DNA from 4 places in the Labrenzia sp. THAF35 genome. Region 1 is predicted to be linked to each of the others. Evidence: riboswitches for the same ligand, from Rfam matches in the RefSeq annotation. Region 1 holds a riboswitch; each other region holds the start of a gene.
What was found. A riboswitch is a leader RNA that binds a small molecule or an ion and turns the genes downstream of it on or off. The one in region 1 is predicted to bind cobalamin.
Positions count from the first base shown of each region.

Region 1 (7,222 bases):
CCCGCATGATTGTTTGACGGCTGGTACCAAATGCACGGGCTATGGCGGAAATGCTTTTGCCGGAACTCAGCGCAACCCGCACCTCTTGCTTTTGGCTGTCTGTCAGGCTTGGCCGCCGACCCAGAACTTTCCCTTCGGACTTGGCACGTCTTAGGCCTGACTGCGTTCGCTCGATGAGCAAATCCCGCTCGAACTGGGCAACGGCATTGAGCACGTTCATGGACATCGTGCCGGCGGAACTCGCCAGGTCGACACCGCCAAGTGCAAGACAGTATACCCGTACTCCTTCGTCGGCCAATGCCTTTACTGTTGAACTGACGTCTATCGCATCCCGGCCGAGGCGATCGAGTTTCGTCACGATGAGAATGTCGCCCGGCTCTAAACGGTCCACCAGCCGAGCGAATTCCGGACGCTGCGTTATCGGCACACTGCCGGAAATAGTCTCGGTCACAATCCGGCGGTCGTCGACCTGGAACCCCGCCGCCCGGATTTCTTCTAACTGGTTTTGCGTCGTCTGTCCGGTCGTTGACACGCGGGTATAGGCAAAGGTGCGTGACATAGCGTCATTCCTGTCCGAAAAGGCTGTTCAAATTAGTTAGCTGTCCAGAATGATGTCAAGGTAATTTGTGGACAGGGTGTTTTGCCCCTGTACGCAATCGGACGTTTTCGGACACAGACATGGGTCATCGGCAGTCATAGTATGGAGTGAAAGATGGCCCGGCGGTTGCTTTTCAAGGACCAGGGACGGCAGGAATTTTTCGATATCCCGACAGAGAAAACAGTCTGATCCATCATTATTCCCCGTCGCCTGTCGACCGGCTTGAAATCGAGCTTCGGCACCGACAGTGTGCAAGTTCCCAGGCATTGAATGTCATCGCGAACGCATCAATTACGTGTCGGATTTGTGCTTTCGCGATCAAAAAAAATGCGCCATAATAAAACCTGTTTGGTTTTCCATTCGGCACAAAGTGCTGGGAAACGAACAGGGAATTCGGATATGGCGGACCCATGCAGGGCGTCAGGAGCCGAAGCCGCCCCCGCGACTGTATGCGGAGAGTGCTGACCGGACATGCCACTTGCAACGAATGTTGTGGGGAAGGCCCGGCAAAGCGCCACGACCCGCGAGCCAGGAGACCTGCCAGACATTCACTGAAAACCCTTCTGTCGGGTGTGACAGCAAAGAGGATAAAATGACGACACAATCTGCAAAAACCACCGTTTCCGCGACGAAAATCGTATCGCTTGCTTTTGCTGCGGTACTGGGTGTCGCGATTATTTCGATCACGGGTCACGTGCAGGCGAGCGCTTTGCACGACGCAGCACACGATGTGCGCCACGCGACCGGATTCCCGTGTCACTAAAATGCTGACTCGCCTCTTGGTCAGCGGCTTGTTCGCTGGTGCTGCGGCGGGGCTTATCGCGGCCCTGCTACAGCTTATTTTTGTTCAGCCAGTCCTTCTCCATGCGGAGCTTTATGAATCGGGGGAATTGGTCCATTTCGGAACCGAGGCAGTCAGCGCTCAACAAGAGCTGGGCGGGATCGATCCTTTGCGCGATGGCCTGAGCGTCATCTTCACGATGCTCACCTATACCGGTTATGCCTTCATTCTGCTCGCCGGCATGGCAATTGCCGAAATGCGCGGTGCGGTTATAACGGGTCGCAACGGCCTGCTTTGGGGTGTTGCAGGGTTCGTCGCGTTCCACTTCGCGCCCGGATTCAGCCTAGCTCCCGAAGTGCCCGGCGTCGCGGCGGCGGATGTTTTTGCCCGGCAGATCTGGTGGTGGGCGACCGTCCTTACCGCAGGCGCCGGATTGTGGCTGATCGCATTCGGCCGCAATTGGATGGCTTGGGGCGCAGCAGCAATGCTGCTGCTGGCACCACACGTGATCGGCGCGCCAGAGCCGGACACCTTCACCGGCCCAGTTCCGACCGAGATCGGGGCAATGTTTGCCAGCCGTGCCTTTGGCGTCGGAATGGCAGCCTGGCTTCTGCTTGGTTGTTTTGCAGGTTTTTTCTGGCAGCGCGAGGGGGCGAGGGTCGGCGCAACGCAGGCGGCCTGATCCGGAATCTAAATCATAACCGACCGGGCGAAACATCTCGTTTTGCCCGGTTTCTTTTTAAGGAAACCTGAAACCCCATGGAACGCTCTCTCGCACTCTTCGCCATCGGGCTGGTCTTTGGCGGAGGCATCGGCTTTGTTGTTGCCGCAAGCAATGGTGTCGCTCTTGACGGTCATGACCACTCATCAGCCAGCGATCACCAGATGCAGACCGCATCAGTGGAGCTCAAAACTAATCATTCCGGCCAAACCGCTGGCCACAACCACAACAGGACTACCTCTGTACCTGGCGGTCCCGATGCACCGTCCTTGAAAATCAGTGTCTCGAAGGATCCGGTTAGCGGCTACAATCTTCATATCATGACGGAAAATTTCAGCTTTGCTCCGGAGCGGGCAGGCTCGGATCATGTGTTGGGCGAGGGCCATGCCCACGTATATGTAAATGGCGTGAAGGTCGCGCGGCACTACAGTGCATGGCTCCACCTGCCGACTCTTCCAAAAGGTGATGCGACGGTTGAGGTTACGCTCAATTCCAACGATCACCGCATGCTCGCTGTCGAGACGGAACCGCTTAAGGCTACGGTGACTGTGAACGTGGAATAGGCTTATAGCGCCGGAATGCGCGCTCTGAGGCAGAAACGGAGACGTCCACATGGTCGGGCGTCTTCGATCCAGCCTTTGTCCGTTGCCAGAAAATTTCGGGCCGTCGAGATGATGTCAGCAATGTCGTCTGGAAAGATGAGGCCTGAAAAAAGGTATGCCGCTCTACCAACCCCCTGAAACGCCACCGCAATCGGTTGTTCACAGGCCCCCATGCATTCAATCTGTGTAACCTCAATCGCCATTCCTGATTCGTTCAACGATCGACGCAATGCATCAAGATCTGGCGAAGGGTCGCATTTGCATGTACTGCAAACGATAATACGGTTCATTCGGTCACCTTTGACAGGAGCGGTGGCACAGCATAGCGAAAACGTACAAAGCAATACATTATTCGTCATGCGAGTTAGATCGTACTGTGTTTAACAATTTCATTCCGACAATTGCGAAATCGCTTGAACCTAAAGTGGCTAGAGGGTGTAAACAACTCACCAGTTTGGAAACCCGACTCAGGAACTTCTTATGGCCCAATCGCAATCTCGTGAATTCCTGGCAACAGGTAACGGCTATAGGTTTGCCCATTCTGCTGGACCGCGACGGGCCTGCGCGCGCTTACTGGCTAGTGTTCTGTGCCCCGACCAATGTAGCTAAAGAGGCCGGCAACGACCCAAAAGCTACGCGAACTCAGATCCCAGAATGCATTATAGCAGCGAGTATTAATCAGGACCGCGCCGATGCCGAAGTTTTAGACGTAACCCAGACACCCACGTTTTTCGTTAACGGCCGTCACCTTAGTTCGTTTGGCGAGGCAGAACTGCGAGCTTTGGTGAACGAAGAGGTAGCCTCTTCGCGGATGTAACCAACAACAAACGGGATATGTTCGAATGGTGATGGCAATCAAATGACACCGCGCTGCACGAACGAATTCGATCCACAAATTGGTTGCTTAACTTCCGAAAGATAGCAATGCACTTTGACGCTACCCAAAACCCCCAGTCCTCAAAAATCGAGCTCGGTCAAGAACCGCCGCTGCTTGGTTACGAAGGGGTGTATGGCATGTCGGACCGACGAGGGGTTTCACTGCGCTGGTTCGCTGGTTCAGCACTCACTGGCGTCACATCCCTGTTCTTGATGGGCGGCGCGCTATTCGCTGCCTTTGATGGCCAATACGAAGTTGAAAGGGCGAAATCCTCGAGTGCTTTATTGAATGAGTTGTCGATCTCGAACAACGGTTACAGCAAAGAAGACAGGTTTCTGCGATCGGCGACTGAATATTCCAGCAAGCAATTAATAGATGTGAATATTGTCTCCCGTGAGGGCGACAGAGACAACATTCGCGCTCAACCACATATTTTCATCAGCGCTACGCTTGCTACCAAGAAAGACCCGTCGCTTGCATCTCAAATTCCGGCCTTCAGTACGCTGAACATATTTTCTAGGAGTGCGGAGAAAGAAGCGACAGGGGCAACCGAGGGAGTTGCAACTTCTCTTCTTGCCGACTCGCTGTACGGTGTGAAATTGGCCAATGATGTCAGTATAAGCCTTACACCATTTCCATCATCGAACACGGATTTCGATTTGGACAAGACGTTGTCAGAATCGGAAATTGAATTGAAAGTTCGCAAATTTATCCGGACCCGTTCGGTGGATGCAACTAACATGGATTATGAAGCAGTGATTGATCCTGGGCGTTTCGACTTCAATTTGGCGCTTCAGCCAGATTTGGAGCGCTATGCGGTTCGGATAACGCCGGAAAACGTTTCTTTCGTGTCAAAACGCGATGACGATATTCGGTTAGCCGGAATGGATGAAAGCATTGTGCCAGTGGCTCAGGGGCAAAACCTTACGGGGACCCTCCTAAATCAGCAGGTTCCAGAAGTAGAAGCTGCATCGATCACACTTGCGTTTCAGCGATTGTATGGAATCTCCAAACTTGAAGACGGACAACGACTCCGAATAGCGTACGCGCCCTCACAGGACGATCCGGAGCGAAAGCTGCCCGTGCGTATCAGTCTGTATAGCGATACGAAACACGAAGCGACCGTTGCCCAATCAGACGGCGGCGATTACATCAAAGCCCGGCCGCCTAGCACCTTTCCAGCAGCAGCCTTTGCTGACGCGGATCGTGTCTCCCACAGCGGGCCAACGCCAGCGCTATACGATAGTCTTTATCAAACTGCACTTGAGCAAGACATACCAAAAAACGTTGTAAATGAACTTGTTCGCATGTTGTCCTTTAGCATCGATTTCAAGGCCTCCATTAGGCCTGGTGCTACCATAGAGCTGCTATACTCCAGAGATGACCGTAACTTCGGATCTAAGATCCACTTTGCTGCGCTGAGCAATGGCAAGACAACGCTGGAATTTTACCGTTTCCGGACGCCTGACGATGGAGCTACTGACTTTTATGATGCGTTCGGCCAAAGCGCAAAAAAGTTCCTGCTCAGGAAACCGATTGATGGTGGCAAGTTCCGATCCGGCTTCGGCATGCGTCGGCATCCCGTCTACAAATATTCAAGAATGCATAAGGGAGTGGACTGGTCTGCTCCGCGCGGGACACCGATCATGGCTGCTGGAGATGGTACCGTGATAAAGGCAGGTTGGAGTTCCGGCTATGGGAAGCGAACTGAACTTCGACACACCAATGGGTACACGACCACCTACAATCATCAGACCGGATTTGCCAAAGGCATAAAGGAAGGTGTTCGCGTCAAACAGGGACAAATCATAGGTTATGTTGGCTCGACTGGACTTTCAACAGGACCTCACCTTCACTTCGAGATGCTAGCTAATGGCCAACCTTTGGATCCAATGCGAGCCAGACTTCCAGAAGGACGCGTGCTCGATAGAGAAATGCGCGAAAGATTTGAGTCCGAACGCAGTGCAATCGACAACTTATTACGTGACGCCCGTAGGCCTCGAATTTTGCAACATGACTACAATGAGGAAGCGTTCAATCAAGCAATCTGATGTTGAACTACAAAGAGGTCTATCTTAGAGGTTTTTCGATCCTTTTAATTGCACTAAGGCCACCGCAAGTGTGCGTTACCATTAGGATCCGTGCCGCCGGTAACGCCAACAGTACTGCAACACGTTTACTGAGTGCTTGTTAGCTAGACTCAAAATACATTTCTGACGCGTCGTGTGCCGCAGTGCATGATATCGGAAGTCTTTGGCTGCAAATCTCCTCCGGCACGAAATCAGCGCCCATAAGATCAAACTCTGGGAAACGAAAGGTAATTCAATAAAATTTTGCTTACCGTCGCCTTAGTCTTTGAAAACTCAGTTGCATAAATCTTCCAAGAGCGGTCATCCATTCGTCCAACGAACGATCACTCACAATTGGCCGCGTTCTTTGAAAGAGCAGATGAAAGACTGCGAAACTGAGCAGCAGCGTTACGCCCCAGGAAATTAATGTGTCAGAAAGGAAGTGACCGCCGAATGCGATTCGGTTTAATGACAGGATGAAGCAAAGCGGCAACACGAATAGCAGCGTCGCTTTGCGCCACGTAGCGGGAACTAGAAAGGCGACTGAAGTCAACCAAATGGCGGAAGACGCTTCTCCAGAGACGAAAGAACAGTTTCGGTCACAATAGTCAGTGACTTTCCAGACAGTTTGATAGGGTAGGTCTCCGCCGAACTCAGCCACATGTTGCGGTCTCGGGCGACCCCAATTGTCCTTCAAGATCAAATTTACGAGCACGCCGGGGCCAAGAACCAGAGTCGACAGCAGAAACAAGGGTTGGCGGAGTGGCATGAGCGGTGGACGATCGGGGATAAGCAACTTCAGAACGAACACAGCAACACAAGTAGTCGCAACCACCTGAACTAGAAATATGCCGAGATACCTTACGTCTCTGAGAAACGCCATGTTCTTCGCCCAGAAACCGAAAACTTCTGAATAAAACAATCCGCTCGACCAAATATCGGCACCGGGAAAGATAAAGAAAAACAGCGACACGGCACAGACATACAACCCGATCGAAATCATCGGATGTGAAACACAGGAGTCGGTCAGCTTCTTTAGAATCGGCTTTGGGCTGTTTTCAATAGGTACTTTGTTCTTCATCGCCGGTATTTTGATCGAACTTCGAGGATTGATCCTATGCATCTAGAAGGTGTCCGAGGTGTTTCACAGGTGTCAAAATGCCGCCCGCTCCAACAAACCGGAGATGTGTTCAAGCGGACTTTCTGGGTTAACCGTCAACCTGTTGTTGGATGTCTCAATCCGGTTCATTCGAACGTCGATTGCTCGCGCTGGCCTTCTGCGTTGGAGCTGATCTTGCGTCGTCAGCTGTACAACTTGCGATTAGAGTTTCTGGCCGATCAAGGGTAAGTCGCTGCACGACCCACCGCGGGGTTCCAATTAGTTTTGTGGCTTCGCGTTGAGTGCACAGGTTGGTCCCATTCTACTCAATATGCTCTTTGCTGGGTTTAGAAGATTGATTTGACGAAATGTTACCACCAACTCGAGCCGTGCTCAGTCGGTGCCGGGCGCGTTTCTTTTCACGAAATCTTGAAACACTTTCAGCGTCTCTTCGCTGACATGATGCTCGATACCC
Region 1 is NZ_CP045382.1:114,681-121,902, reverse strand. Features, by position in the region: gene FIU93_RS30775 (recombinase family protein) at 1-559, opposite strand, end outside; cobalamin riboswitch at 931-1,158, shown strand; gene FIU93_RS30770 (CbtB domain-containing protein) at 1,191-1,361, shown strand; gene FIU93_RS30765 (CbtA family protein) at 1,363-2,061, shown strand; gene FIU93_RS30760 (hypothetical protein) at 2,139-2,663, shown strand; gene FIU93_RS30755 (DUF1636 family protein) at 2,666-2,992, opposite strand; gene FIU93_RS30750 (M23 family metallopeptidase) at 3,627-5,630, shown strand; gene FIU93_RS30745 (phosphatase PAP2 family protein) at 5,917-6,771, opposite strand; gene mntR (manganese-binding transcriptional regulator MntR) at 7,141-7,222, opposite strand, start outside.

Region 2 (7,222 bases), on a different replicon from region 1:
CTCACAGGCTCCTACCAGGCCGCGTTCCTGAACGGTATCGCCTGGAACTTCCTTAACATGGCAGTGATGATCTTCATCTTCATGCGCGGCAAGATGAGGCCGACGGGCGCAGCCGCTTGAGGCCGAGGTTCCGATGAACGGCCAGCGGACGCCAGTTACTTCAGGACGCTGAAGTTGCTGGTGATCAACCAGATCTGCGACAGCAGGACAACGCTGACGAGACCGATGTGATAAGCGGACTTGCGGATCCTCGTCGCGGCCAGCACCAGCACGATCATCACGATCTGACGCACCAGATACGCGGTTCCAAGATCGTTGAAATAATCGATCCCCTTCAGCCGTGAGTCCACGATGTCGAGCACGAACATCAGGGCAAGCAAGCCGTAGATCCAGGTCTGCCTGGCGTGAAAATAATCCTTGTAGCTGGCGTATTCGCCCATCTTGTCCGGATAAAGCACGGCGGTAATAAAAAAATAGAGTGCGGCAAAGGCGATGACGAACAGATAGCTTTCGAACGTCCAGACCTGAATGCGGCCAAGTGCGAATTCGAACCACCAGAAGTGAACGACGGACAAAAGCATGAACAACGACCACCCAAGGTGCACGCTGTAGATCTCTTCGCGTTGGGGATGCTGAACATACCGCGCAAGGCCATTGAGCAGCCGCGCAACACCCAACCCGATCACCATGCCGATAATGATCCGGATGTGGGTGAATTCCGCAAGATTGGTGGGAAGTTTGTCCATGTGGGTCCGTTTTGGTCTCGATAAAGCAACACTATACGAATGCTGCCTGATGGAAACCGTCGAGATCTGCCACAACGAACCTTGAGCCTCGCTCTGACCAGCGGCCGTTCAACCAGGACCGGCTGAACGGCCGAAAGCGGTCCGTGCGAGGGTCTAGTGTGCCTGACCCGTGCGGGAGCGCAGGAGGAGCACGAAGAAAATGCCGCCAATCAACCCGGTGACAATGCCGATAGGCATATCCTCGGGGGACAGGAGCGTTCGTGCGATGATGTCCGCCCAGATCAGAAAGATTGCGCCAAGCATCATCGATGCCGGCAGAACCCGGCTATAATTGCCCCCTACTAGGAAGCGGGCAATATGCGGCACCATCAGCCCGACAAAGCCGATGATGCCTGAAAAGGCTACCATCACACCGGTGATCAGAGCACCCAGCACAAATACCGTGAGACGGAAACGGGCAACCGGAATGCCGAGCGTCGACGCGGTTTCATCGCCGATGGTCATCGCATTGAGATCGGCAGACCGCAGCAGAAAATACGGCGCCACCAGCAGCAGAATGCCAAGCGGAAACGGCAGCTGAGCCCATTGGGCAAGACCGAGACCGCCCAACATCCAGAAGACAACCGTATGCGTTGCCCTCGGATCTCCCAGAAAAATCAGGATATTGGCGATCGCCATGATGATGAAGGACACGGCCACACCGGCCAGCACCAGCCGGTCGGCACTGGTTGCAGATGCAAACCGCGTCACCCCGAGCACCAGAAAAGTTGCCGCCAATGCTCCGGCGAATGCCATCAGCGGAACGGTCATCAGCCCCAGGAAAAGACCAGTATGCAACAGCGCAAGAATGGCGCCAGCCGCTGCACCGGACGAAATGCCGAGCAGATGCGGATCGGCCAGGGGATTGCGCGTGACAGATTGCAGGGCGGCCCCGACAACGGCCAGACCGGCACCGACAAACCCGGCCAGCAGCGCCCGCGGAAACCGGATTTCCCAGACGATAGCCTCCCGGCCCTTGGACCAGTCCACGTCGAAATAGCCGGGCACCACGCCGTTGACGAGGACCTTGAAGACAGTGCTGCCCGGGATCGGCACCGCACCTGCACCGATGGCGGCTACAATGGAAATAGCCAACACCAGCACGCCGGCCAGAAGCAATACCCCATTCCCCCGCAACCGGCGCAGGCCAGCGCTTTTGGCCGTGAGCAGGCTCATGCCGGTCTATCGTTTCTGCCTGCAACGGCAGTTCGAAGCATCTTCTGCAAGGCTCACTCTCCCCAGAACGCTTCGGTGAGCTTTCCGATGGCCTTGAGGTTCCGCGGCCCCGGGGTTGCCTCGACATAGTCCAGCACGACAAAACGGTCGTTCTTGACGGCTGCAATATTGGCCAGGGCGGGATTGTGTTTCATGAAGTCGCGTTTCTGGTCAGCCGTCACTTCGCCGTAGTTGACGATCACGACCATGTCCGGGTCTTTTTCCACCACGGTTTCCCAGTCGACGGTCGCCCAGCTCTTTTCAAAATCGTCCATCACGTTGACGCCGCCGGCTGCCTCGATAAGCGCTGTCGGCATGGCATATCGTCCGGCGGTGAAGGGCTTGTCCTCGCCGCTGTCGTAAACAAAGACCCGCAGCGGCTCTTCACCAGCAGGCACCGTTGCCGCGATCCGGTCCAGCTCCAGCTTGTAGGCCGCAACAAGATCGTGCGCGGTGTCTTCAACACCGAAGATCTTTCCGAGGTTGAGGAGGTCGTTATAGAGATCCTGCAGAGACGCCTTCGGCTTGTCGCCGATATGAATGCAGGATTCGGTCAGCTCGTAGACCTTGATGCCGAACGGCTCCAGCGTTTCAGGCGTCACTTCACCACCCACCTTCATGCCGTAGTTCCAGCCGGCGAAGAAGAAATCGGCGTCGGCCCCGATCAGCACTTCCTTGCTCGGATATTTCGACGCGAGTTCGGGAAGTTCGGCAACGCCCTCACGCATTTCCGCGTCCAGCGTCTTCCAGCCTGAAATGCCGGTATATCCAACCATGCGGTCGCGCAGGCCAAGTACCAGCATCATCTCGGTCAGGTTGACGTCATTCGAAACGGCTGCTTTGGGCGGCGTGTCGAAGGTCACCGTGCGGTTGCAGCTTTCCACCGTCGTTTGCGCAATTGCCGGTACAGACAGAAAGGTGAGCGCGAGGCCCAGGGCAATTTTTTTCATATTAAGTCTCCAGAAATTCAAAGATGGAAGGTCAGGTAGCGCTCGCGGCTGGCAGACAGTTGCTCCAGACGGACCTGTACCGAATAGGCTTGCTCAATGTTGCCGGGGGTCAGCACCGTCTCCGGCATTCCCTGGGCAACCAGTCGGCCCTCATGCAACAGCAAGACCTTGTCGCAGACACGGCTTGCCAGGTTGAGGTCGTGCAGGCTGGTGACAATGGTAATGTCCAGATCGGCAATCAGCTCGACGATCTCGAGCTGATGACGGATGTCCAGATGGTTCGTCGGCTCATCCAGCACCAGAAGCCTTGGTTCTTGCGCCAGCGCCCGGGCCACCATCACCCGTTGCCTTTCCCCCCCGGACAATGTGCCGAAGGCTCTTTTTGCATAGGACAGCAGATCCATTTTCCCGAGACAGTCATCGACGATCTCGGCGTCCCGCTTGCCTGCGCCGGCAATACCGGTTGCATGGGGACGCCGACCGAGTGTGACGATCTCGCGCACGGACAAGGCAAAGTCGGTCGGCTGCTCCTGAAGCACGGCGGCGATCGTTTTGGCGGCCTCCCTGGCACTGATGTGCCAGAGATCCGTGCCATCCAGAAGGATTTCGCCCGTTTTCGGTTTCAGGAAGCGATAGAGCAGCCGCAACAGGGTGGATTTGCCGGCACCATTGGCGCCGGCAATTCCAAGAACCTCACCGGCAGGCAGACCGAAGCTGAGCGGATGCAGAATGGTTTTGCCCTGCCCCGTCTTCCAGCTGACCTCCCGGACAAACAGATCGATCCCCGTCATGAGAACGCCGTCCCGTCAGCTTCCGAAACGATCATCGCTGCCGGAAGCCGGCCTTGCGATGCGCTCCAGCGCTTGCCGTGGCTTTCCTCGGTCACCTCGCATCCATTTTCAATCTGGCGATACCGATTGGCGTAGTCGACCAGGTCGTCGATGTCCGTATCGTCCTCAATGTCCCCAAAGAGGTAGATCGCCTTGTCGGTGGCCTTGAATGCCAGCGTGCAAGGTCTCGAACAGCTCTCCATGTCGGCTGTTCCACTGATTTCGAATTCGTCTCCAACGACAGGCACTGCCTGTGCCATTGCACTCTTCAGCTTGCAGATCAGCCCATATCCGGGATGGCAAGTCTGCCCATTGTGACGACAGGTCGTGCAGACAAATATCTTGTGCGGATCATTGCTCATGACGCGCCTCCACGGCTTCTGCCAGTGAACCGACAGGAGGCTGCGGAAAAGCAAAGGCATTGCTTTCCTCGTTGCACAGGGCACGGCCGGATCGGGTACGTTTGGCACAATCATCATGTAATGTTATTACATTACCCATGTTCTTGCTGACAACAGATTTTTGAAGCCCATCGGGAACCATCGCGCGTGCTGCGCGCGTCGCCAGCGGATCAGCCTCGGTCAGGAGGTTGGCAAGTCTTGAGAATTCAGCAGAAAATTTCCGGTTCATATCGCCCTCCGCGATTTCGCGGGGCAGTCAGGAACCGAATGTGCAACTTTGCCGGCAGGTGCCGATTGGCCATGTCACTCACTCCTCCGGGGCACCCCGCCCGGGTTAAGGTTTAAGGTGAAATGGCAGGTCTCCTGACTTGCGGGTCATTGCTTGCCTGATCCTTCCCGGGGTCTCCCCAGTGGCGCTTTCAGGTTTGCTCACCGCTCACAGTTGCGGGGGCAGTCACGGATTTGCAGCCTTTCGGGCTCGTCGCACCGTGTTCCCTTTTAATCCCGGTCCGGAGTTCGGAGTCGGGAACCATCTCTTCCTAAGTGCGCGAACGCCTGAAAAATGTCAAAGACTTTTGCGGGTCGCCGCTCTTGTCCGAAAGCACGACAGGATGGCCAGGAGGCGGAAACACCCTGCCGCCTCGGCAGTATTGACCCTTGCCTTCAAGGCTCAAAAATCTTACCTCCGATCCATGAAACAGGATGCCCTTCCCCCGCGCGCCGCAGCGCGCCCCCTCACCCTTGAGACCCACGGCATTACCCGCCAGGACGATTTCGCCTGGCTGAGGGCGGACAACTGGCAGGAGGTCATGAAAGACCCGTCCGTGCTGGATGCCGACATCCGCAGCTATCTGGAAGCGGAGAATGCCTATCACGAAGCGCAGATGGCGCCGACGAAGGCTCTGCAGGAGAAGCTTTTTGCGGAAATGCGCGGCCGCATCAAGGAAGACGACAGCTCGGTTCCTGCTCCCGACGGCCCCTTCGCTTACGGCCTCAAGTATGAAACCGGCGGCCAGCAACCGGTTTTCTTTCGCACCCCGCGTGACGGCGGCGCGGAAACGGTTCTTCTCCATGGCGACAAGGAAGCCGAAGGAACGACATATTTCCGGATCGGCGGCGTCAGCCAGTCGACGGATCACAAGCTCATCGCCTGGGCCTATGACGACAAGGGCTCGGAATATTATTCACTGAAGCTGCGCGACGCCCAGTCTGCCAAGGATTTCGACTACGCCATCGAGGATACGGGCGGCGGCGGCGTCTTCTCGGAAGACAGCCGCTATGTCTTCTACGTTCGCCTCGACGCCAACCACCGGCCCTCGAAACTCTTCCGTCACGAAGTCGGTTCCGATCCGGCGAGCGACGTTCTCGTCTACGAGGAAAAGGATGCCGGCTTCTTCATGGGCGTCGGCAAGACCCAGTCGGGCGACACGATCGTCATCGACATTCATGATCACGAGACCTCCGAAGTCTGGATGATCCCGGCCACCGACCCGACCGCCGAACCGGTGCTTGTCGCAGAGCGCGAGACCGGTATCGAGTATTCCATCGACGATCACGGCGACACACTCTACATCCTGACCAACGCAGGCGGCGCCGAGGACTTCAAGATCGTCACTGCGCCTAAAGGCAATCCCGGCCGCGAAAACTGGTCCGATCTTGTGCCTCACAAGGCAGGATGCCTGATCCTGTCGCATTGCGTCTACAAGTCCTTCATGACGCGGCTGGAGCGCGAAGACGGATTGCCGCGCATCGTGATCCGCCGGCTTGCAGACAACATCGAGCACTCCATCGCCTTCGACGAGGAAGCCTATTCGCTCGGCCTTGGCGGCGGCTACGAGTTCGACACGAGCACGATCCGCTTCACCTATTCCTCGATGACAACGCCATCGCAGACCTTCGACTACAATGTCGAGACCCGCGAGCGTGTTCTGCGCAAGGAACAGGAAGTGCCTTCCGGCCATGATGCGGACGATTATGTCACCCGCCGGTTGATGGCTCCCGCAGCCGACAGCGAAACCGTGCCGGTGTCTGTGCTCTACCGCAAGGACACCAGGCTCGACGGCTCCGCACCTCTGCTGCTTTACGGCTATGGTTCCTACGGCATCACCATTCCGGCGAGCTTCAACACCAACTGCCTGTCGCTGGTCGACCGGGGGTTCGTCTACGCCATCGCCCATATTCGCGGCGGCAAGGACAAGGGCTTCCACTGGTACAAGGATGGGCGGCGCGAGAACAAGAAGAATACCTTCAGCGACTTCATAGCCGCAGCAGACCATCTTGTTGCGGAAAACTTCACATCGCACGACCGTATCGTCGCTCAGGGCGGCTCGGCCGGCGGCATGCTGATGGGGGCGATTGCCAATCTGGCACCGGAAAAATTCGGCGGCATCATTGCCGAAGTTCCGTTTGTCGACGTTCTGTCGACCATGCTGGACGACACGCTGCCGCTCACGCCGCCGGAATGGCCGGAATGGGGCAACCCCATCACGGACAAGGCAGCCTACGATTACATCGCGTCCTACTCGCCCTATGACAACGTCGAGGCAAAGGCCTATCCGGCCATCCTGGCGGTAGGCGGATTGACCGATCCGCGCGTGACCTACTGGGAGCCGGCCAAATGGGTTGCCAAGCTGCGGGCAACCGGCACAGGTGACAAGCTGCTGATGCTGAAAACCAACATGGAAGCCGGTCATGGCGGCGCTTCCGGCCGTTTCGACCGGCTGAAGGAAGTCGCCGAAACCCAGGCCTTTGCCCTTTTGGTGACCGACAAGGCCTGACACTTCGTCAGACCCGAGGATTTTCCGGGCGTGCGGAGCAGTTCGCACGCCCGGGAACCTAAATTCCTTTCACACGCCCTTGCGGGTACCACCCGAGCGAACGTGACTTGATTTTGACCAAGTCTTCGGCTCATGTGAGAGTTGTTGCAAATCAATCAATTGAACGGTCCTGGACCGTACCGATGCTGTTCACTGGAGCCCGTGATGACCTGCTACCGCACACTTCCGCACCGCCTTGCTGATGGGCTGAAAAAGGGGTTGCGC
Region 2 is NZ_CP045380.1:3,749,484-3,756,705, reverse strand. Features, by position in the region: gene FIU93_RS17195 (MFS transporter) at 1-120, shown strand, start outside; gene FIU93_RS17190 (hypothetical protein) at 156-746, opposite strand; gene FIU93_RS17185 (iron ABC transporter permease) at 900-1,961, opposite strand; gene FIU93_RS17180 (ABC transporter substrate-binding protein) at 2,015-2,950, opposite strand; gene FIU93_RS17175 (ABC transporter ATP-binding protein) at 2,968-3,741, opposite strand; gene FIU93_RS17170 (DUF1636 family protein) at 3,738-4,142, opposite strand; gene FIU93_RS17165 (hypothetical protein) at 4,132-4,410, opposite strand; cobalamin riboswitch at 4,517-4,730, opposite strand; gene FIU93_RS17160 (S9 family peptidase) at 4,874-6,958, shown strand; gene FIU93_RS17155 (hypothetical protein) at 7,163-7,222, shown strand, end outside.
Region 2: another riboswitch for cobalamin. It lies ahead of FIU93_RS17165 (hypothetical protein); the one in region 1 lies ahead of FIU93_RS30770 (CbtB domain-containing protein).

Region 3 (7,222 bases), on a different replicon from region 1:
CGTCCCACTTGTCGTCGCCCGGAATGACAATCAGATCGATGCCATTCGCGCGGACTTCTTCTTCAAACCTTTCCAGGCCGTAGCGCCAGTACTCCACTCCACCCAGAATTCGCAGAACGATCAGCCGAGACCCACGGACGGTCTGTTCGGCATAAAGATCCACCGAATAGGGATGCGACAAGGCCATGAGATTGGCGAGCCGCAGGCCTGCCCGGCCTGTTCCAAGCCGTGATTGCGCAGCGGCAAAGCTTCCCAGTTCGGTGTCTGCAGCGGACAGGAACAGAATGTCGGCTGGAGACTGGCCGAGGTCGACCGCGTCCCCACCGTCATCGATCCGGCGCGTCTGGCTGGCGAGAATGTGCATGCTTGGTCTTTATTTCCAGCTTCTATCCAGCGTGTCAGGCAGCAGCCGTCAATTCACCCAGCAGGCCGCGAACCGCAGTCAGGTCGAGGCCCTTCAAACCGATCACGACCAGTCTGCCACTGCTCTCGGCGCCGGCGGCGAACCAGGTTTCGACACGCGGTCCGACAGCTTGAACCATTGCAGGTGCTGCCTTGCCCTCGATTTTTACGGCCCCCTTGATGCGCAGGACGCCTTTTTGCGCCATGGCTTCCAGAACCTTTGCCTCTGCATCTTTCAGGCTGGCGAAAGACGAGACTGCCAGCACGTGACTTTCAAAATCATCGTGATGGTGATGATCGTGATGATGGTCGTCATGGTGATGATCATGATCATCATCATCGTGGTCATGGTCATGGTCGTGGTCGTGGTCGTGGTCATCATGATGGTGATGATGCTCGTGCCGATCAGCCATATCGTCCTCGGCAGCAGAGCCTCTGCCGAGCAGAACTTCAATCGGAAGCGTGCCTTTTTCGGATGTCACCACGTGAACCGCCGGACGAACATCGGCGGCGATCTTCTCATGCACATGCTTCAAAGCGTCTTCGGAGACGAGATCAGCCTTGTTCAGAACGACGAGGTCTGCGCAACGCAATTGGTCGTGGAAGAGTTCTTCAACAGGACTGTCATGATCAAGCGCCTCGTCGGCGGCACGCTGCGCGGCAAGTGCATCTTCATCAAGTGCGATCCGGCCTTCGGCGAGTGCAGCAGCATCCAGCACCGTGACAACACCATCTACCGTTACCTTCGGCTTGACGCTCGGCCAGGAGAAGGCCCGAACGAGCGGCTGCGGCAAAGCCAGGCCAGAGGTTTCGATAACAATATGCTCCGGCGGATTGTCCCGCGCGAGCAGCATTTCCATGGTTGGCAGGAAATCGTCGGCAACGGTGCAACATATGCAGCCATTGGTAAGCTCAACCACCTCTTCCGCGGCGCAATCGGGATCAGCGCATCCATTCACCAGGGAACCGTCGAAGCCCATGTCCCCAAACTCATTGACAATAAGGGCAATGCGTTTGCCATTGGCGTTGGTAAGCAAATTGCGGATCAGCGTGGTCTTGCCTGCTCCGAGAAACCCAGTGACGATCGTTGCCGGAATTTTTGCGCCCGGCTGCAGGGATGAAGTGGTCATAATTTGATATCCGGTTGTGATGTGGGTTTCAAAAGTATCGGCAGGCCCGCAGCAACGAAGACGACCTGTTGGCACCTATGCGCCATATCCTGGTTCAGTCGTCCCTGCACATCGCGGAACGACCTCGACAGACGGTTCTCCGGCACGATCCCCATACCAACTTCGTTGGAAACGAAAACGCACGGCCCCTGAAGTTCCTTCAGAACCGCGCAAAGTCGTGCCGTTTCGGCGGGGATGTCCTTGTCTGCAAACAGCAGGTTCGACAGCCACAGGGTCAGGCAGTCAACAAGAACCACCCGGTCTTGCCTGCATTCGTTTTCAAGCACCGCTGCAAGTTCGAGCTGTTCTTCCACGGTGAGCCAGGACGGGCCGCGTTGATCTTTATGAGCGGCGATCCGGCTGGCCATTTCATCGTCGTGGGCAGCACCAGTCGCGATATAGATTTTTTGCAGACCGGTTTCATGGACAAGCTTTTCCGCGAACCGGCTTTTTCCGGAGCGGGCGCCGCCGAGGACCAGCGTCGTCCTCTCGCCGTTTGAATGCGTCATTCCTTCTCCCAGCCGTCCGCCCGACAGCGCCATAGGGTTGACAATGTGACGGCCGGTCTCCTGGCTTGCGGCTCAGCGCGGTCTGTACCCCTTCCCGGCCCCATCAGGACGCCAGTGGTTTTCGTACAGCCACTCACCGCTCACAGTTGCGGGGGCAGCTCCGGATCTGGACTTGAAAAAGACCGCACCGGATTCCCGTTTCATCCGGATCAGGCAAGGCCTTTTCCGGAACCGTCGGTTTCTTCCTAAACGTATCTTGAGGCCGACACAAGCAGCAGAAAGTCGCTGACGACTAACCTTGAAAATCGGCCAGGCAGTCAACAAGGACGCCTTCTTGCGACAAAGTCAGAAAAAGGCACAGCGGATTTAGCCTGCCCGGGGTGTTCCAATCGTCGCGAAACGTAGGGTTTTCCAAGCTCGACAGAACGCCTAGCCATCTGAAATATATCGAGTTTTCCACACCGAGATCAAAAAAATGACGGCTTGATGAAAAAAACGCCCTCGGGGGCTTGGCAAACGGATCAAGCCTTTGATATACGCATCTCCATCGACGGGGCGGCAACGCGCTGGCCCCGAGCGTGGTGATCCCCAGTAGCTCAGTTGGTAGAGCAAGCGACTGTTAATCGCTGGGTCGCTGGTTCGAGTCCGGCCTGGGGAGCCATCACCACCTCTTCCTAATCCTCCCGAATGCTGCGTTTCTGAAGACTGGAACACTGTTCAGTGTCCGGATTGATCTTATTCACGTTTGATCTTGCAACAATCTGCACCGCCTCAAAAATCGACAGCCATTTGATGCGAACGCGTCTTTCGCAGCAGTAACGTTCCGTATCATCTTCCTAAACAACATTTCCTGGCTACGTTTTTAACGAAGATCGCGCCTCCAGTGGCTCTGCGTCTTTGAATAGCGCTTCTTGATAAAGCTCCAGGTTGCTCCTATCGTGATTTCTCCAAAGGGAGCATCATGGAAAATCGCAGCTAAATCCAGCACCCCTGAACCCGCAAATCTTCAAATGCGTGGTACCTTTTATGAGCGGCGACAACACACACACCATTGCCACCGTAACCGCAGCACCAGGTTATGCCGAATTTCTTGAAGCCTACTGCGACAAGGAACAGCCCCTGCTGATAAAGGGACTAGCGAAAAACTGGCCCGCGCGGGAAAGGTGGCAATCCGGCCGATTACGAGCAGAACTCCATACACTGCCAAAGGTCCGCGACAGAGGTGTCTTTTTCGTCAGCCGCTCCCCCGTACTCGAACAAGATATCGAGATGCCGGATTTCCTGAAGGAGATCCTCGCGTCCGATCGGATAATGCAAGATTCCGTTGCCTGGAGGTTCTGGATCAACAGCAGGAACAACCGGACAGAGTTCCACTACGATACCAACGCCGAGAATGTCATCACAGTTCAGGTGAAGGGCCGTAAGGAATGGGTACTGGTTTCGCCCGAAACACCGCTACCGTGCTACCCGTTCACCAACTTCTCTCTACTGAAAGACGAAGAGCGATTGCTGAGGAACAAGCGGTTCTACAAATTCGATCTGGAGGAAGGCGATCTTCTCTATCTGCCGCCACATTGGTACCACCGGGTGGTTGCCAAGGAAGACGAGAACATCAACATCAATTGGACTTTCACGAAACGCGAAACTTCGGTCATCTCAAAGGAATTCAAGCGTGACATGGAGCGGTGCGGCCTGCTGCATTCATTCAAGAACAGTGATTCCGCGCTGGTTCGGCGCTGTTACGAAACCGCTATCCGCGCCCTTCCAAATGTTGGCGGTATTGGCTGGGGTCTGAAATCGTTCATTTCATCGCCCTATACGCCAAGCCGCGGAGCATTGGTCAGCCGCTTCTTCAAGGAATTGCTGCAAATACCGAATACGCTGCTGACACTTCCAAACGTTCGCTCAACGCTGAAAAAGGTCGACAAGACCTAACCGGCGAACGCGCAGCCACCAATCCCACAAGTTCGGCGCGGTATGTAGACTACCAGCGTATATGCCGGGCTACGTATTTGAGAATTGCTCTCCCGCAATCCATACGCCCTCGACCTCATAGGCATTGCCAAGCTGTACGAAGTCAGCCGGATAGCCTTCTTCGAAACGACCGAGCGGGCGCCCGAGAATGTCCGCAGGATCACTGGTCGCCATTGCAAGAGCAGCTTCAACCGGAAGCTCGAGTGTGCCGGTGAGAAACTTCAAGGACGCCGGCAAATCTATATCGGCGCCGGCAAGCGTGCCGTCTTCGAGGGTCAATGTGCCATCGCGGCGAAAGATTTCCCGACCTCCGAGAAAGAAGGACGTAACATGGGTGCCGGTCTGGGACATGGCGTCGGTAACGATAAAGATCCTGCCCGGGCCAGTCTTTGACTTGAGCGCAACCCGCATCGCGACCGGGTCGACATGGACACCATCAGCAATGATGCCCACGTTGAGCGCGCCCAGATCGAGCGCGGCGCCCACAAGGCCGGGCTCGCGGTGTTGCAACGGGCTCATGGCGTTAAAAAGATGGGTGACCATCGAAGCACCCGCTTCAGCCGCTGTCTTGCACTGCCGGTATGTTGCTCCGCTGTGGCCAAGACTGATGTGAATTCCCGCGTCAGCCAATTCCCGCATCTGTTCTGGCGGCACCGTTTCCGGTGCAACAGTCATGATGAGGCTTGGCAATTCCCGCGCCGCGCGCTGGTAAAGCGCCATATCTTCGCGGTTCAAAGGCCGGATCAGATTCGGGTCATGCGCCCCCTTGCGCCCCGCGAACAGATGCGGCCCTTCGAGATGCAGACCGTGAAACCCCTTCACACCCCGCGACCAGGCGGCAATTCCCAGATCAACGACTTTTCGCGTCACCTCGGGCGTGTCCGTGATCAAAGTCGGTGTCAGGGCTGTTGTACCGAGGCTGACATGGGCGGCGCAAATACGTTCGATATCGTCGACTGTTTCCGCATCCCCCAGCATCAAGCCGCCGCCGCCATTGACCTGCAGATCGATCAATCCCGGCGCGAGAATGCCGTCACCAAGATCGACAGTCTCTACGCCAACGGGCACCTGATCGGCCGAAAGAAGGCCAGCCACCTTGCCATCTTCGACAAGCAGGGCAGCATTCGCATGGATTTTCTCACCATCGAAAACCCGGCTGCAGAGATAGGCGGTTGTGGAGGTCATACGGTCTGGGTGACTTTCTTCAGGTGCTTGGGAACGTCCGGATTGAACCCGCGCTGCCGTGCAAACCATTCGATGAAGGCGTAGAAAGAAACAATCTGCACCAAGGCGTCGGTCAATGGATGCCCGGTTGCCTGGAACGCCAGCTTTTCTGCCCGCTCCACCTTGTCGGTCGTTGCAAAAACACTTCCACCCTGGTCCACCATGCGATCCGCAGCCTGGGCTAGCCCCTCTTCGGCTGCATCGCGCACGCCAAGTGCCAGGATCGGGTATCCGTTTTCGACGATCGAGACAGGACCGTGCATTACCTCGGCGGACGAATAAGCCTCCGCATGGATCTGGCAGGTTTCCTTGAATTTCAGCGCAGCTTCATTTGCGATTGCCAGACCAGGTCCGCGTCCAATGACATAAAGCGAACCCCGCTGCTCGATCGGCTTGGCAAGCGCGCGCCAGTCCTTGTCGATTGCTTTTTCAAAATGCTCCGGCAAGGCAGCCAACGCATCGAGCAGTTCCTTGTCAGCTCCGATTTCCGCCAAAAGCAGCAAGCCCGCCAAGACGGAATTGACGAAGGTCTTGGTCGCGGCGACGCTGCGCTCAGGACCTGCGCAAATATCGATCGCGGCGCTGGAAAGCTTTGCCAGTTCACTTCCCGACGTGTTGGTAAACCCTACCGTGAAAGCCCCCTGCTCGGTTGCACTTTCCACAACCGAGAGACTGTCCGGGCTGGCGCCGGACTGGGAAATTGCAATCACAAGAGCCTGACCCAGCTTGACCTTGCCACCGTAAACCGAGGAAACGGATGGGCCGAGAGAGGCCATGGCAAGACCAAGGTAGATCTCCGAGGCATATTTGAGAAACGTCGCAGCGTGGTCAGAAGAACCGCGAGCGACGCTTGCCAGGAACACCGGCGCGCCTGCCTTCTTTGCAATGTCGCGGATCAACGGGTGTCCATCGGCCAACAGACGGCGCGCAGCGTCCGGGATTTCTTCGATTTCCCGGCGCATGTGCGTCGGCGTGGCCATGGTACTTGCTTCAATCATCAGGATTAGTCTTCCGAAATCTGAAGTTCGGCGATGAAGTCATATGCATCGCCGCGGTAAACGGAACGGGTGAATTCGACGACATTTCCGGACGCAAGATAGGACACACGTTCTATTTTCAACCCGGCAGACCCGGCCGGCACACCCAGAATATCGGCATCGATAGGCTCAAGATTGCGGGCTGAAATGCGCTGGATAGCGCGAACAGGCTGCAAGCCGGCCGTGCGCAGGATGGCATAAAGAGACGTGGTGACCCGCTCCGGATGAGGCAGGACGCTCTCGGAAAGGGAGGCCCGCTCGATTGCCATCGGGGTGCCGTCTGCCTTGCGAAGCCTGTCGACGCGGGCAACGCGCTGTCCTGACGTGAGACCGAGCGTGAACATTTCTTCAGGCGAAGCTGGAAACAGTCCGCGGCGCAGCCACTCGCTGCTGGCGGAAAGACCACGGCGTGCCATATCCTCGGAAAAGGACGTCAGGCTGGAAAGGCGCTGTTCAACCTTGTGCACCTTGGGCGCAACGAAGGATCCGCTGCCGCGCTTCTGGACAACGACCTGATCCTCAACAAGCCCGGCAACTGCCTTGCGCACCGTCACACGGGACAGATCCGTAATGGAGGCAATCTCGCGTTCAGACGGAAGCGGCTCATTCTCCTTCAGCACGCCGTCGTCAATAGCCTGCTGAATGCGCCGCCGCAGCTGCAGGTATCGGGGACCGCTGGAATTCGCCAACCAGTCACCATTTTCCAGCAAGGAAATGAAGTCAGTCATGAAAAGGGGCGCCTTAGGAGATGAAAATAATACCTTTCAGATACCAATTTAAACTCTATCGAAACCGAAAATCAAGTGTTAAAACAATTTCCGAACCTGCATCACCACCGATGGAGCACCCAACGGAAACGTTCCCGAAGCGTGATTGCCTTGAGAGACTTAATTCCGCGATACGAAAC
Region 3 is NZ_CP045380.1:4,617,612-4,624,833, forward strand. Features, by position in the region: gene cobN (cobaltochelatase subunit CobN) at 1-364, opposite strand, end outside; gene cobW (cobalamin biosynthesis protein CobW) at 399-1,532, opposite strand; gene cobU (bifunctional adenosylcobinamide kinase/adenosylcobinamide-phosphate guanylyltransferase) at 1,529-2,080, opposite strand; cobalamin riboswitch at 2,113-2,331, opposite strand; tRNA gene FIU93_RS21215 (tRNA-Asn) at 2,666-2,741, shown strand; gene FIU93_RS21220 (cupin-like domain-containing protein) at 3,107-4,015, shown strand; gene nagA (N-acetylglucosamine-6-phosphate deacetylase) at 4,085-5,239, opposite strand; gene FIU93_RS21230 (SIS domain-containing protein) at 5,236-6,276, opposite strand; gene FIU93_RS21235 (GntR family transcriptional regulator) at 6,282-7,043, opposite strand.
Region 3: another riboswitch for cobalamin. It lies ahead of cobU (bifunctional adenosylcobinamide kinase/adenosylcobinamide-phosphate guanylyltransferase); the one in region 1 lies ahead of FIU93_RS30770 (CbtB domain-containing protein).

Region 4 (7,222 bases), on a different replicon from region 1:
CATTGTGTTGCCGAGGCCTCCGGTCTTTCGGAAAAGGCTTTCGAGGATTTGAAATCCGCCCTCGACACATTGCGGTCCAACCTGAAATCCACGGGAGACCGGACTTGAACAACCCTACAGGCAACATCACCGCCATCCTGTTTGACAAGGACGGCACCCTCCTGGATTTCGACGCGACATGGGCACCGGCCTATCGCGAAACCTCGCTCCATGCAGCCAGAGGCGACCGCGCCCTGGCCGACAGGCTCCTGGAACAGACCGGCATGGATCTGGTGACCGGAAAGTCCGCGGCCGGGTCTCTGCTTGCAGCCGGCAACTCTGCGGAAATTGCGGCTGCCTGGATTGCCTGCGGTGCCGATTTTCAGGAAGGCCCGCTGACCGCAGACCTCGACCGGGTGTTCATCGGCTGCATGCATGATGCTGCGCCCCTTGCTGGCATTCCGGAAGCTGTGGAGACCTTGAGCGGAACCGGGTTCACTTTGGGTGTTGCCAGCAGCGACAGCGAAGCGGCCATAAGGGCCTTTCTCGCCGGCACCGGGCTTGCGCCCCGTTTTGCCTTCGTCACGGGTTACGACACGGGTTTTGGCCCGAAGCCGGAACCGGGCATGGTTCGCGGCTTTGCCGAGGCAACAGGTCTTGCACTGGACCGGATCGCCGTTGTCGGTGACAACACGCATGATCTGGAAATGGCCCGTTCGGCGGGCGCCGGACTTTGTATCGGTGTCCTGACGGGCACAAGCGCGCGCCACGACCTGGAAACCCTGGCGGATGCCGTTCTGGAGAGCGTTGCCGATCTGCCGGCCTATCTGGCCGCCAACTGATTCACATCAGGCCGGCACCGCCGCGCCTTGCCGTCGCACCTGTCCGGGTGTCTGGTTGAATTGACGCTTGAAGGCCCGGTTGAAGGCGGCTTCCGAGCTGTAGCCGATATTTTCTGCAATATCGATCAGGGGCAGATCCGTCTCCCGAATGTCGCGCCGTGCCCGTTCCATGCGCCAGTGGGTGACATAGGCCAGCGGCGTCATGCCGACGAGGTTCGTAAACCTGTCCGCAAAAACCGTCCGGGACATGCCGGCTTCCCGGGCAAGGCTCTCCACCGTCCAGGGCTTTTCCGGCGCCAGATGGATCTTGGACATGCTGCGCCCGAGCTTCGGGTTGAGCACCGCCGCCAGGCATCCGGCCCTGTCCCCCTCCCTGTCGACGAACGTTCGCACCACCTGGATGAAGATGATCTCCGTCAACCGGTGGATGATCGCCTCGGACCCCGGCTGCCCGGCGCGCACCTCGCTGGCAACAAAACGCATCACTGCTTCCAGCCAGAAGGCGTTCATCGTCTGTGTGTTGGGCAGATGAATGACCGATGGCAAGGCATCGAGCAGCGGATGGACCGAGCCTTCCTCGAATTCGAAATGGCCACAGAACAGTTTACAGGCCAGTTCCTCGTCCGGACCGCCGTAATAGAGCGCACCTTCCCCCGTATAACCGGATTGCCGCACGACCTCGTCCACTTCGGCGGCGGGACGGCCCGGTTCATCGCTCAGGATATGAGCGGCCCCGTGCGGAATGACGGCCAGGTCACCGGTCGCAAGGCGGATCGGCTTGTCAACACCGTCTACCGCGAGCCAGCAGCCACCACGCATTGCCATGTGAAACCGCGCGACATTGCCGAAGGCCGGCACCCGCACGGCCCAGGGCGGCGAAAAACAGGTATGGAAATAGACGGATCCCCGTAGCTTCAAGGCATCCAGGATCTGGGTCAGGGCGTCATGTTTCATGAAAGGCCGGTTCCGGTTGAAGTCTCATTCCCGCATTTTTGCCTCAACACCGCAAAGCGCAAGGCTCCCGGACGATCGGTCAATTTTCAGGGACTTTCGTGCATGGATAGAACTGAAGTCGACCAACATCTTTGGGCTCGTGGGCAATCCGCCCGCAGGAAACCAACCTGGAGCACTTGAAAGATGTCTGTTCGCTTCGTCACCAAGACCATGCACGCCTATCTCGATTATCCCGTCGCGATCGGCCTTATTGCCCTGCCCGTATTCCTTGATCTCGGCCAATCCAACCCGATCGCCTTCTGGCTATCCTTCCTGACAGGCTTTGCGGCCCTGGCCCTGACGATCCTGACGGATCACCAGACCGGCATCATCCGCATTCTGCCCTATTCGGTTCATCTGGCGGTCGATTTTGCCGTCGGCATCGTGTTCCTGGCAGCTCCCTTCGCACTTGGCTTTACCGGCCTCGACTTCGCCTATTACCTGGTCAACGCCATTGCCGTCCTGACAGTGGTCAGCCTTGCCAAACCGCAGGAAACGGTTGCGCAGGCCGCTTGACAGCCCCCGTCCACGCACAATGACACCGGCCCTCACGCCGGTGTCTTTTTTTGAACTGCAATCCGGACGATCTGCAAATCCTCGGGAACTTGCGAACATGGAGACGCCTGAGCTTCGGACGCAAGGTAGAGGCACCGGAGCAAATCCGGCCTTCAACCTTCATACCCTTTCAGGAGTAGAACATGTCCTTAATGAAATCCGCCATTGCCGCAACGCTGCTGTCTCTTGCCGCTCTCTCTGCCCCGGCAATGGCCGCGGACGAATACAACACCTCCAGTGGCCTGACGGCCGCCGGCAGCCCGCTCGGTCTTCATGGTGTCGATCCCGTGGCCTTTGTCAGCCTGGGCAACCGCATTGACGGAACCGCGCAATATACGGCCGTCCACGACGGTGTTGCCTATTACTTCGCATCCCAGGAAGCCATGGATGCCTTCACCGCGCATCCGGATCAGTACCTGCCGCAAAACGGCGGCTTCTGCACCTTCGGTGTTTCAGTCGGCAAGAAGTTCGACGGCGATCCGCAGTTCGCGGCCGTTGTGGACGGCAAGCTTTACCTGTTCCTGAACGAGGCCATCTTCCGCGAGTTCCAGAAAGACCAGTCCGGCACGATCACCAAGGCGGAAGCCAACTGGAAGAAGATCCGCTCCACCGAGGCAACGAAGCTCTGATTGTTCGTTGTCAAGGCGTGGGAACGACAAACAAAAAGGGCGGCCCCAGGGCCGCCCTTCGTGACTTGATTTCGGTAAAAGCCCGAAGACTTAAGCCGCGTTGTGCAGCCGATTTTCGAAAGCAAGGTTCCGGGTCAGCGGCGCCAATGTCTTGGCAGCGGCCAGAACAGCCAGGTCGGCCAGCGGCTCGCCCAGGATCACCAGCATGTAGGCAAAGCCGAAGGAACCGACGGAAGCCATGTTCTCGGCACCGAAGCCCTGGCCGTAGAATGCCCAGAAAGCAACCCAGCCAACGATACCGGCCTGGAACGTGGTGGAAAGAGCCAGTGCCTGAACGTAGGAAACGTCAACATAGGCTGTCTTTTCCGGAATGATGCGGTTTGCCAGCATGCTGACAGCCCACAGCGGCACAAGCAGCGTGGTGACGTTGATGCCGTACTGCGGCAGGTCGAAAGGAGCAACCAGCGTCCCCTGAAGCAGAAGGCCTGCAGCAAGGCCGATTGCTGCCGGACCTGCGCCGAACATCAGGAACAGGGTGGAGCCCAGGATAAAGTGAACTTCGGAAACACCAACTGGGTAATGCGGCAGGATTTCGAAGAAGCAGAACACGGCAACCGTCGTGATGACGGAGCGGACGGCAAGGCTGAGAACGCCGCTTTTGCGGATCGTGTCGAGAGCCATTTTGCCCAGAAGGCCGAAGGAAGCAGCCGCGGTACCGTAGCTGAGTACGATTTTGGCACCGTCGACGATGCCCGGTTCGATATGCATGTCATTTCTCCTTTGCGCACCCTCCGTGCGCGAGCAGATGGTGTGAACCGGCCCCGATGGGACCGCTGGATGGCAGGTTTCCTGGCTCGCGAGTCTCTGCGCTGCCCGCCTTCCCGGATCGCTCCAGTGGCTTGAAGGGCTTTGCTCGTCGCATACAGTTGCGGGGGCAGCCACGGTATTGGTCCCTGTTGGGTACGCCTCACCGTGTTCCCATTTCATCCGCCCTTACGCTTGTTCGGGCGAAACCATCGCATCGTCTAGATTTGCAAGGATTGGCGATATTCTGCAAGCGAATTTTCGCCATATTCGGTCTGAATGCGACATTGCACCGAAATTTTGCCGTCTGAAGACCACCACCGAAATCAGCCGAATTAGCACTACCAACAAGCTTCAGATCTCAAAATACTTCTTCAGGGAATTGCGTCAGCCACCTGAAAAACATGACATTTGAAGCACCCAAATCAAAGATGAAAATCAAAACCATTGTTTATTAAACTTTTCTGTATTTAGGGTAATTGTGATTTTTACTTGCAGAAACCCTAACGAAAGATAACCTCACTCGCATACAAAGCACATCATGAGAGTTTGCAATGCCCTTTACCAAATTGGGAACGCTTATCGCTGGTGTCGTCTTTTTCCTTGGCTGCATTCAGCTGGCACTTCTGGCCGGCGTTACTCTTGGTGCAGTCACTGAACCAAGACCGGGTTTTTTCCTTGGCAATCTGACACGCGAACAGGCGCTCGACAGCGGACTATTGAAGATCATGGCCGCCGTCGCATTCGGCGTGATCACCGAGATCAGCCGCTCGGTTGAAAAGAAGTAGACCACAACCAAAGACTTGCCGCAGGCGGTGACCTGTGAAAGTCTTCGGCCATGTTGAAATCGATTCCCCTGACCGCTCTTGCGGTATCCCTCCTTGCTGCCACCGTCACTCCTGGCTGGGCGGCACCTGACAAGCTGTTCGGCGCCATCAACGAACGTCTGTCGTTCATGCAGTCGGTTGCAGCCTGGAAAGCGGATAACGACAAACCTGTCGAGGATCTGCCGAGGGAAAAGGTGGTGCTGGATGCTGCCCGCGAAAAGGCAGTCGAAAACGGCCTGTCGGCTGACAATGTCACCTTGTTTTTCCAGGCGCAGATCGATGCGGCCAAGGACATTCAAACCTGCTGGATCGAACGCTGGGAGAGCGGCGAAGCTCGTCCGCAGAACGTACCCGACCTGATCAAGGATGTCCGTCCGGAGCTGTTGCGTCTCGGCAACGAGATCCTGACGCTACTCGCAGAAAGCCCCGTCGAAGCCTCTGACCAGCAGGCCTTCACGGAGGCGCTGACCGTGGAATGCCTGTCCGACGGATCAAAGAGCGCTCTGTTTGAAGGTCTGGTCGACGTACACGACTAGGCACATACAGCCATCAGGACATCCCTCATCGGAGTTCAGGAGGCTGCCTGCCTCCAGGGCTCGGCCGCATTCGCCTCTTCTTCCCGCTTCATGACCATTCGCGAGAACTCGCCGAACGGCACTGCCGGGCTCCACAAGTAGCCCTGGCCGAGAGTCCCACCCCACAGATTGATGTAATCCATCTGCAACTGGGTCTCGACCCCTTCGGAAACTGTGTTGAGATTGAGCTGCCTCGCCAGCATCAGGATCAGCTCAACGATGGTCCGGCGATCCTCGCAATTGGCAATGTCCATGATGAAGGACCGGTCGATCTTCAGCGTGTCGAACGGCATGCTTGCGAGACTGTGCAGCGAGGAATAGCCGGTGCCGAAGTCGTCGATTGCAAATTTGACGCCTTCTTTCTTGATCGGCAGGATCTGATCGAGAAGGTTCTGCGAATAGTCGACAAGACTCGATTCCGTCACTTCCAGTTCCAGCTTCTCCGTCGAGAACCCGCTCTCGCCGATGATCCCGAGCATTCTGCCGGTAAATCCCTTTGCCTGCAGCTGCGCCGGCGCAACGTTCACGGCGACAGATACATCGACGTTCTGCCGGTGCAGGGATTTCATGTCGGAGAGCGCGGATGCCAGCACGAATTCTCCGATCGGAACGATCAGACCGCATTCTTCTGCCACGGGAATGAACTTGTAGGGCGGTACGGACCCGAGTTCGGCATCGTTCCAGCGCAGCAGCGCTTCTGAACCGACAATCTTGCCGGACGAAATGTCGACCTTCGGCTGGTAGTGAACGGATAGCGTGCGGTCTCTCAGTGCGCTTTGCAGCCTGTGCCGGATCTGTTCGCGTTCGGTCATCCGTTCGCGAATGATATCGTTGTAGGCGATCGACTGAGCCCTGCCGGCACCCTTTGCTTCATACATGGCCATGTTGGCGTTTCGCAGAACTTCCTCGGCCGTCGTACCGTGCTCCGGGTATCTCGCGATTCCCGCGCTGACAGTCAGAGAAAGGGAAAGCCGGCCAATTCTGTAGGCCCCGCCCAGCCGCTCGACCATCGTTCTGGACAACTTGGCAAGCGTCTGCAGATCATCGACGCTGGGTAACAGTACGACGAATTCGTCGCCTGAAAACCGGGCAACGCAGGGGGGTTTTGACGTCAGTGGCTTGGCCAGCTCGTCGACCAGGACAGCCAACCGGTTGCCGACCAGCCGCAACAGCTTGTCGCCTACGGCGTGTCCGTGCATGTCGTTGATCAGTTTGAAGCGGTCCAGTCCGATGTAAAGAACGCTGCCCGTTTCCTTGGGGCGCAGATCGATCAGCGTCATCGCGACATTGTCCAGCTTGGCCCTGTTGGGCAAACCGGTAATGCGATCGGTGTAGGCGAGTTCCTCGATCCGCAGAATATTCTCGCGCAGCTTGACCATCATTCCGCGGAACGCGGTTTGCAGGTCCCCCACCTCGCCTGGTGCATCAGTTTCCAGATTGCAGTCGAGGTAACCGGCAGCGGCCTCATTGGCTGCCTGCGTCACGCGGCTGACACCTGCCGTTGCCCGGTACATCAGCGCAGCAATCACCGGAACGAAGGCAAGAAGAAGAACCGCCAGGATCAACACCACCTGAACAATCTTTTCCCTCAGAACGCCCGCAAGCTCGTGCTTCGAAATACGCACCAGCACGGACCCCACCACTTCCCCGCTGCGGGAAACCGGCAGGATGTATTCGATCATATCGGCGGTTTCCGAATACTGAGCCTTGCCCGACTGCGCGACATTCAGGGCGCCTTCGTTGAACTGCACGGCGCTGGAGGGTTCTGCGGAGGTAAAATCGCTGGCGAACTCCTGACCGAAGCGGCTATAGGCCTTGGCTGCGATAATGTATTTGTCGCCCGCAATCGCATTCAAAAGCCGCTCGACTTCACCATAGTTCTTGTTGGCGATTTCGCGCGCCGCAATATTGGTGACAAACAGCGCCTTGTCGTGAGCAGTCCGAGCAAGGCGTTCCTCGATCTTGTCCGTCTGGGTCAGATAATCGATGCCGATCAGAACCAGCGAAAAAGCCAGCAA
Region 4 is NZ_CP045380.1:3,562,106-3,569,327, reverse strand. Features, by position in the region: gene FIU93_RS16315 (MarR family transcriptional regulator) at 1-108, shown strand, start outside; gene FIU93_RS16310 (HAD family hydrolase) at 105-821, shown strand; gene FIU93_RS16305 (AraC family transcriptional regulator) at 828-1,775, opposite strand; gene FIU93_RS16300 (hypothetical protein) at 1,959-2,330, shown strand; gene FIU93_RS16295 (YHS domain-containing (seleno)protein) at 2,513-2,998, shown strand; gene FIU93_RS16290 (energy-coupling factor ABC transporter permease) at 3,089-3,766, opposite strand; cobalamin riboswitch at 3,820-4,031, opposite strand; gene FIU93_RS16285 (hypothetical protein) at 4,357-4,590, shown strand; gene aroQ (gamma subclass chorismate mutase AroQ) at 4,641-5,165, shown strand; gene FIU93_RS16275 (EAL domain-containing protein) at 5,201-7,222, opposite strand, start outside.
Region 4: another riboswitch for cobalamin. It lies ahead of FIU93_RS16290 (energy-coupling factor ABC transporter permease); the one in region 1 lies ahead of FIU93_RS30770 (CbtB domain-containing protein).